Regions from separate parts of the Serratia sp. ID 25-353 genome, predicted to be linked through region 2. Evidence: riboswitches for the same ligand, from Rfam matches in the RefSeq annotation. Region 2 holds a riboswitch; the other holds the start of a gene.
What was found. A riboswitch is a leader RNA that binds a small molecule or an ion and turns the genes downstream of it on or off. The one in region 2 is predicted to bind fluoride.
Positions count from the first base shown of each region.

Region 1: linked by a shared signal. The riboswitch ahead of crcB (fluoride efflux transporter CrcB) and the one ahead of ACYF6X_RS08175 (DHH family phosphoesterase) in region 2 are both predicted to bind fluoride.

Region 1 is NZ_CM139236.1:3,064,320-3,068,730, forward strand. It holds gene lipA (lipoyl synthase) at 1-180, shown strand, start outside; gene tatA (Sec-independent protein translocase subunit TatA) at 274-489, opposite strand; gene ACYF6X_RS14835 (diguanylate cyclase) at 708-1,775, shown strand; gene ACYF6X_RS14840 (GNAT family N-acetyltransferase) at 1,777-2,205, opposite strand; fluoride riboswitch at 2,287-2,349, shown strand; gene crcB (fluoride efflux transporter CrcB) at 2,429-2,812, shown strand; gene ACYF6X_RS14850 (TetR/AcrR family transcriptional regulator) at 3,101-3,697, shown strand; gene ACYF6X_RS14855 (multidrug effflux MFS transporter) at 3,704-4,411, shown strand, end outside.
Region 2 is NZ_CM139236.1:1,711,670-1,716,080, forward strand. It holds gene ACYF6X_RS08165 (AraC family transcriptional regulator) at 1-589, opposite strand, end outside; gene ACYF6X_RS08170 (diguanylate cyclase domain-containing protein) at 660-2,540, opposite strand; fluoride riboswitch at 2,709-2,784, shown strand; gene ACYF6X_RS08175 (DHH family phosphoesterase) at 2,824-3,570, shown strand; gene ACYF6X_RS08180 (adenine nucleotide alpha hydrolase family protein) at 3,574-4,002, shown strand; gene eno (phosphopyruvate hydratase) at 4,019-4,411, shown strand, end outside.

The DNA of each region.
Region 1 (4,411 bases), 1.4 Mb from region 2:
GGCCAATACCTGCAGCCGAGCCGTCACCACCTGCCGGTGCAGCGCTACGTCAGCCCAGCCGAGTTCGACGAGATGAAAGAAGAAGCGATGGCGATGGGCTTCACCCACGCCGCCTGCGGCCCGTTCGTGCGTTCGTCTTACCACGCCGATCTACAGGCCAAAGGGATGGAAGTGAAATAACGCGTAATAGTTTGTTACGCTAAAGACGGCGGAAACGCCAAAAAACGGATGTCCGCAAGGCATCCGTTTTTTATTGCGCGCCGTCAGACGGGGTTAAACGTCTTTCTTTTCGACGCTCTGCTGAGCGGACTGGCTCTCGGCGGTGTTGTTGCTGGCGGCCGGCGGCGTGCTGTCGTCGCCCACAGCTTTTTTAAAGCCTTTCAGCGCCGCGCCAAGATCGGCGCCGAGCGTGCGCAGTTTGCTGGTGCCGAACAGTAAAATCACCAATACCGCAATCACCAGAAGTTTGGTAATACTGATACCTTCCATACTCACCTTCTTATCATAGAGCGCTGCGTGAACAGCGAGAAAAACTGACCTTGCCTGCGAATATTTAGCGACTTTCCCCCCGCTCGCACAACCGCAACATGTAACAGAGTGAGATCCGTCGCAGGAATGCCACGCGGCCCCGCGGCATGAATCCCAGACTATTCTTAGTTTATCACCCGCATGATACGCTGCCGTGATACTTATCAGGGAGAGGCCGGATGTATATTGCTCCATCCATTTTCGATGCCCGAAAATCCGGCCTCAGCTTCGCCAAACGCACCTATCTGCCCCGCGTCGCCGGCCTGGGGCTCGGCTTTATTTGCGTTTGCGCCGCGCTCTACCCCTTGGCCCCGCCCACGGCGGTCTGGCTATTGCTGGCCTTTCACGGTTTTCTCTGGCCGCATCTCGCCTACCGCCTGGCCTGCCGCGCCAAAGATCCGTTCAAAGCCGAGATCCGCAATCTGCTGATCGACTCCGCCTTCGGCGGCTTCTGGGCGGCGATGATGGCGTTCAACGCGCTGCCGGCGATTGTCATCCTGTCGATGATGAGCATGAACAACATCGCTTCGGCCGGTAAGATACTGTTTGTCAAAGGGTTGGCGATTCAATTGGCCACGGCGGCGCTGACCGGCGCGCTGCTCGGCTTCCCGTTCCACCCGCACAGCACGCCGCTACAAATCTATCTGTGCCTGCCGATGATCTACCTTTACCCGACGCTGCTCGGGCTGGTGACCTACCGCACCGCCAAACGGCTGGCGGAAAAGAAACAGGAGCTGCAACGCATCAGCACCCGCGATGGACTGACCGGCTTGTATAACCGCCGCCACTGGGAACACCTGCTGCATCGCCAGTTCGACAGCTGCCGCCGCTACCAGGACAACGCCACGCTGATTCTGATGGATATCGATCGCTTCAAAACCATCAACGACACCTTCGGCCATGCGCTGGGGGATGAAGCCCTGGCGGCGCTGGCGGAAGAGCTGCTGATCGGCTTGCGCAACGTGGATATCGTCGGGCGCTACGGCGGCGACGAGTTTGGCGCGGTGCTGCCGAACACCAGCGCTGAACAGGCGGAAATCGTCCTGCGGCGCATCCAACAGCGGCTGGACGCCGTTATCTTCAAAGAGGCGCCACAGCTGCGGCTGCAGATCAGCGCCGGCATCGCCAACTACCACCCCACGCTGGGCGGTTATCTGGACTGGCTGAAAGCGGCCGACGGCGCGCTTTACCGGGCCAAGCAAAATGGCCGCAATCGGCTGGAAACGGCGGCGCCGACGGGCGACTAACTTACTGGTTTAATAATTTGGCAAAATACTTCGGCGCTTCGACAAAGCCTTCGCGCCGGTAAAACGCATGCGCCCGCTCGCGGCGGCTGTGGCAATGGACCTCCAAGCGATCGCAGCCGCGACGGCGTGCCAGCATCTCGCCCTCCACCAGCAACCGCCGCCCTACCCCCGCGCCGCGCGCCCGATCGTCGACGCAAAAATAGCTGATGCGGCCAATGTCGCCGGCCAACGCCAGCTGCGGCAGAAAATGCAGCGACAGCACGCCCAGCACCTGCTCGCCTTCCACCGCCACCAGCAGCGCCTCGTCCGGATGCGCCAGCAGTTGGCGCATCCGCTGCGTCAGAAACGCTTCGGTGCCGGGATAATCCAACGCCGTCATTAATTCGGCGATAGCCTGGCGATCGCTCAGGCGCGCCGTTCTGATTTCCATGGGGTGACCTCGCAGGTTGTCGATACTACAAAATAGGCGGCGTTAGGTGTAACATCCACCGGGTACGGCAAAAAGGCCGTGCGGCACGCTGGAGATGACATTCCTCCCTAACCGCCTTCACAGGCTGATGATGTCTACGTAACCTCTCGGAGAGAGGCGCGTAGCGTTACGCCTGTCCCTTTCCGAGTCCCGTGAATTTCTCTGATTGAAAGGTAGTTGCCCCATGTTGAGCTCTTTACTGGCCGTATTTATCGGCGGCGGCGTCGGCAGCGTTTTACGCTGGGCGGTAAGCATGAAAATGAATCCGCTGAACGCCCATATTCCGCTCGGTACGCTGATGGTCAATCTGATCGGCGGTTTTATCATCGGCCTGGCGATGGCGATTTTCACCCGCATGACGCATCTGGATCCCACCTGGAAATTACTGATCACCACCGGGTTCTGCGGCGGCCTGACCACCTTCTCCACCTTTTCGCTGGAGGTGGTGTACCTGATGCAGGATGGCCGCTTCGGCTGGGCGCTGGCCAATATGCTGCTCAACCTGGCCGGATCGCTGGCGATGACGCTGCTGGCTTTCATGCTGGTGATGTGGGTCAACGGGCGCTAAGCCTTAATGTTTCCTTAATCTTGCATGCGCATAATCTCATCCAGTACTCCTGACTGGATGAGAAACCGCTATGTTTAGCCTGCCGAAAACCGCCGCCGAAGCGATTGCCGTTGCGCTGTGCGTGCTGATCGTCGCCGCCTTTATCAAATCCTACCTGTTCGCTTAAGCGCCTTTTCCCCGCAGCACGCGTTCATCTTGCGTCTTTCCGGCCGATTACACTACAATTGAGAATGAACGTTCACACCCAAAAATGTGAACCCGGCTCACGCGTAGCAAAGGATCGGGCAGATGCTCTCCCCCAACGACAGTAAACAGGCCAAGGTGCAGGCCCGTCGCGATCAGATCGTCGAAGCGGCGAAAACCAGCTTCCGCCGCCACGGCTTCCACGCCGCCAGCATGGCGGAAATCGCCCAGGGCTCGCAGCTCAGCGTCGGGCAAATCTACCGCTATTTCGCCAATAAAGACGCGATTATCGAGGAGATCGTCAACCGCATCATCGCCAGCAAGATGCAGCGACTGGAAAACCTTGGCGATCACATCAACCTGATCGCCGGCACGCTGGCGGCGCGCACGCTGTTTCAGCAGCCGGGCGAAAGCGAAACCGATCACATGCTGATGCTGGAAGTGACCGCCGAAGCCACGCGCAACCCGGTGGTGGCCAAAATGCTCAGCGATGCGGAAGCGCGGCTGTTTCGCCACGTGTGCCACAATCTGCAGCGGCTGTATCCCCATTTCAGCGCGGAGGAGATCGCCGCGCGGGTGGAATTTATCGCCGTCATGAGCGAAGGCACCGGTTACCGTATCCTTACCACGCAAAAAGCCGATGCGTCCCTGCTGCGCGATCTGTATCAGCAGGCCATTTCTCACCTGTTCAGGAAATCTTAATCTCCCATGACCAAACACTTAGCCAGACAACGTCTGGTGTACGCCGTCGTGCTTGGCCTGTTGGCCGCGCTGGGGCCGCTGTGCACCGATCTCTACCTGCCCGCCCTGCCGGAAATGGCGGGCGAGCTGAATACCTCCACCGCCGCCGCGCAGCTCAGCCTGACCGCCGGGCTGCTCGGTCTGGGCGTCGGCCAGCTGATTTTCGGCCCTTACAGCGACAAACTGGGCCGCATGCGCCCGCTGTTGCTGTCGCTGATCCTGCTGCTGGGCGCTTCGCTGTGGTGTGCCTTCGCGCCCACCATCGACCAATTGCTGATCGCCCGTCTGCTTCAGGGCATCGCCGGTGCCGGTGGCGCGGTGATTTCCCGCGCCATTGCCCGCGATCTGTACGCCGGCCATGAGCTGACCCGCTTCTTCGCCCTGCTGATGCTGGTCAACGGCCTGGCGCCGATCGTCGCGCCGGTACTGGGCGGCGTTATGCTGCAGGTGATGAACTGGCGCGGTATCTTCGGCGTGCTGGCGGCCATCGCCGTGCTGCTGTTCAGCCTGTCGGCGCTGAAACTGCGCGAATCCCTGCCGGTAGAACGCCGCAGCCAGGGCGGTATCCTGGCGATGTTGATGTCGCTGGGCAGTCTGTTGACCCAACGCTACTTCATGGGCCTGTGCCTGACGCAGGGCTTCGTGATGGCCGGCATGTTCGCCTATATCGGCGCC
Region 2 (4,411 bases):
GGTCATCCAGACTGGGATTATCCGCCATATGTGCATGCAAATAGTCCCGTAAGCGGTTCATCTCAACCAAAGCGTCATCGTGTTGGGAAGCCGGCCTGACTCGGACATGCCGTGACAATAGCGTCAGCAGATGGTCCAGGCTTTGATCGCGCGCCAGTCGCCCCTCTCTATGGTGCAACGAGAAAAAGGCCTGTTGTATCGCAGCCGCCAGCATCGGATCGTCGGTCAACGTGCTGTGGAAGGCGCCTTCCAGCACGGAGGCGTCTCCCATTCCACGGCGGTGCATAGCGGCGGATACCCAATGCTGGGGCAGATAAAGCATGGCATAGGTAAACCCTTCGGCCTGCGGCGCATGGCCATCGTGCACCGCGCCCGGCTCGATCAGCATGGCGCGCCCCGGCCGGCTGGTATGCAATGAGCGGTGGCAATTGAAACGCTGCAAACCCTGCTGCGTGACGCCCACCAGCATTTCGTCATGATCGTGAGGATCGTAGGCATGCCCCTGAAAGTGGGCATTGACGCTCTCGATGCCGGTTTCGTCATCGCGTCGCAGTTCGAGCCAGTCTTTGTGTTGATGATTAGACGCCATACAATAAGTCCGGAGTTCTGCTCACAGGAAAAGAAAAACAACTTACCCGGAGACGGTCACCGCTGCACGCTCACAACTCGCAGATGGCGAAAGTGCCCTTTCCGGCCGATTTCGCCTGATACATCGCGCCGTCGGCGCGGGTCAACAGCATCTCCTCCGTCACATCGCCGCGTGGGGAAATGGCCGCGCCGATGCTGGCGGAAAGCCGCACCTTCTGCGGCCCGATCTGCGTAATTTTGGCCAGATGCGCCAACACGTTTTCGCAAAACTCGCTGACTTCGCGCCGCGGATCCGTCAACGGCCACAGGATCACCGTGAACTCGTCACCGGCCAAGCGCGAGACGCTGTGGCGCTCGCCGGCGCAGGCGCTGAGCAATGTGGCGAACGTCTTCAGGATCAGATCGCCGAACTCATGGCCATAGCTGTCGTTAAGAGCCTTGAAACCGTCGAGATCGATAAACAACAGCGCCATCTGCCGCTGATGGCAACAGGCCTGCAGCGTGCCCGACAACCGGCGTAGAAACGCGCGGCGATTGGTCAATCCGGTCAGCATGTCGTGGGTTGCGTCATATTCCAACCGCTGCTGCAGCCGCTTAAGCTCGGTGATGTCCATGGCGAGAATGTAAAAGCCCTGAGCTTCGCACGGCACCAGCGTGGTGTGGATCATCAGCAGCCCCTGCCGGGTCTGCAGCTCATTCTCAAAACTCACCATTTCGCCGGCGAGGGCCCGTTCGATCATCGGTTTTGCTATCCGATAAACGCTTTCTCCCATGAAATCGCGCACCGTCATTCCCCTGAGGCTGGACTCCTCCAGACCAAACCAGGTTTTGTAGGCGCTGTTGGCGAACAGGTAGCGTTCATTGCCGTCGATCTGGCTGATTAAGGCCGGCATGTTGTCGGTAATGGCGCGCAAACGCTCCTTCTCCGCACTGAGCTGATATTCGGCGAGCACCCGGGTTTCAATCTCTTCGTTGAGCTTTTTCACCACCACGTTCAGCTCCCGCGTGCGAATTTCGACGCGTTCCTCCAGCTCATGCTGCAACGCGAACAGATCGGCCTCGGCCGCCTTGCGCTCGCTGATATCGACGATAACCGAGATGAAATGGTCCGGTTTGCCGTTAGGCAAGCGATTGAGCGCCACCGTCAACTGCACCCAAACGATCGAGCCGTCGGCGCGGAAATAGCGTTTTTCCATCGAATAGGTGCTGATTTCATTTTTCAGCAGCTGCTGCAGCTTTTCCAGGTCGGTGTTGAGATCGAGCGGATAGGTAATGTCCTGGAAGGTGCGATCCATCAGCTCACGTTCGGAATAATGCAGCATTTCGCAAATGCGCGGATTTACCCGCAGCCAATACCCCTGCAGCGAAACCAGCGCCATCCCTACCGCCGCCTGGGCGAAGGTCTGTTCGAACAGGGCCTCCGTGCGCTGCAGGTCGGACTTCAGGTTTTCGGTATAGACGTGGCGTTCAATGCTTTGCAGGTACTCCTCCACCACGGCGGCGAAATCATGCAGATCGGCCAGTTGTTCCGGGGAAAACGGCTGCGGCTGGCTATCGATAATGCACAGCGTGCCGAGCGGCAACCCGTCGAGCGACAGCAGCGGCTGCCCGACGTAAAAGCCGATCCGCGGCCCGCCGATCACCAACGGATTATCGAAAAAGCGCGGGTCTTCGGCGGTATCGGGTACCACCAACGCTTCGCGTTGCAAGATGGCATGGCCGCAAAACGAGATATTGCGCGGCGTTTCCCGGGGATCCAGACCGTAGCGCGACAAAAACCATTGGCGATCCCGGTCGATCAGCGACACCAGCGCAATGGTCACGCCGAAGTATTTCGCCGCCAACCGCGTGATGCGATCCAGTTTTTCCACCGAGTTCGAATCCAGCACGTTCAGCGAATTCAATACCGACAGGCGTTCGGCTTCGTTTTCGGGGAAGCAGGGTTCGAGCATGTTGTCTCCCATTGTGGCACCCACGGATCCGGCAGTAAGTCCGTTCAGCGTTTCCGTCGGTTAGCGGCAAATATCCTTGTCCATCATAGACTCACTCAGTATCAATCCGATTGTGCATTCTCGCCAGCTTTGCCGGACGTTGCGTTTGCCACCGCGCTGCGCTACAGTCGTTCACAAGGTGATGGTGTTCCACCTTTCCCAACCGCCGCGTTCACTCGAACCGGATGATGACGCCTGATATACAACTTCGCTTTATTTTTAGGCAGGTATGTCAGGAGTCGCTATGAATGAAATCTCACGTCTTACCCCTTTTCCGACCCAGCCCGATCTCGCCGTGCGGGAAATGCCCCTGTACGTTTTCGGCCATAAAAATCCCGACAGCGACAGCATCTGCAGCGCACTGGTGGTCGCGGACTGGCTCAATCACCTCGGCAAACCGGCCGTGGCTTTCCGCCTTGGCGACCTGACGCCGGAAACCCGCTACATACTGGCCGCCGCCGGCGTGCAAGCGCCTGCGCTGCTGAAAGGCGATCTTCGTGACCGTAAAGTCTGGCTGGTCGATTTTACCGACGTCGAACAAGGGCCGGCCTCATTGCCCGACAGCGACGTGGTCGGCGTTATCGACCATCATCGGCTGGGCACGTTAGTCACCCGCAACCCGCCCGATGTCTGGGTGCGCGCCGTCGGCTGTTGCGCCACCGTGATCCTGCAGATCCTGACGGCAGAAAAGCCGATGCCACTTAACGCCGCGCAGGCCACGCTGCTGCTGTCGCAGATAGAAGTGCGGGCCATGCGCGACATCGATCCGCTGTTGCCCGCCCTGCAACAGGCGCTTGAACAAGCGAAGCAGGAAGCCGGGCTGGAGATGACCGCGCTGCTGGTCACCGATATCACCCGCCGCCGCTCCACTCTGTATTTCTCGTCAAACCGGGTGCTCGACATTCGTCAGGTATCGCTGCCCGATATGACGAGCCGGAAAAAAGAGGTTTTACCGTGGTTAACCCTCCAGATCGCTAACGCAGGGAGATAAGTCATGTCGCTCTATCAACATGCTTTACTGCTGGTGCAGGATGAACGCGACGGCCGGCGGCTGTTGCGCCATGCCGAACACCTCAATCAGCAGATGAATACGCACATTACCGTGGCGCACATCAGCGCCGACTATGCCGAGCTGGACTACCTCAGCGATTCGCTGACCAAAGATCGCCAGTCCAGCGAGGTGATCGCCGCCAAAGCCATGCTCAGCCGCCTGGTGGAAGACTGCTCAATCCCCTTGGAGGTGCGCGCAATCGTCAGCATCCATCGCTTCAAAGACGTTGAAGCCCTGATTGCCCGCGAAGGCATCGATCTGTTGCTACTCGGCCATCAGAACCGACCGTTTGGCGTCTTTGCCTCCTTCGGCTTCGAATTCATCAACCATTTGTCGATCGACGTGCTGATAAAGCACGTGCCTACTCCCTAGAATGAGGTGATCATCCATGAGCTATGAGATTGAAAACGTAACCGCCAGAGAGATCCTGGATTCGCGCGGCAACCCAACCGTCGAAGTCGACATGAGCGCGGGGGGCGTCGTGGCCCGGGCTTCGGTGCCTTCGGGAGCCAGCACCGGGTCGCGAGAGGCGGTGGAGCACCGCGACGGCGATCCGCACCGTTTCGGCGGCAAAGGCGTGCTGGAGGCGGTGCACAGCGTCAAAACGGCGATCAATGAGGCGCTGCGCGGGGTGGATGTGCGCCAACAAGCGGAGATTGACCGCCGGCTGATCGCGCTGGACGGCAGCGAGAACAAGAGCCGATTGGGGGCCAACGCCCTGCTCGGCGTTTCTCTGGCCGCCGCCCGCCTCGCGGCGCAATTGTCGCAACTGCCGCTGTAT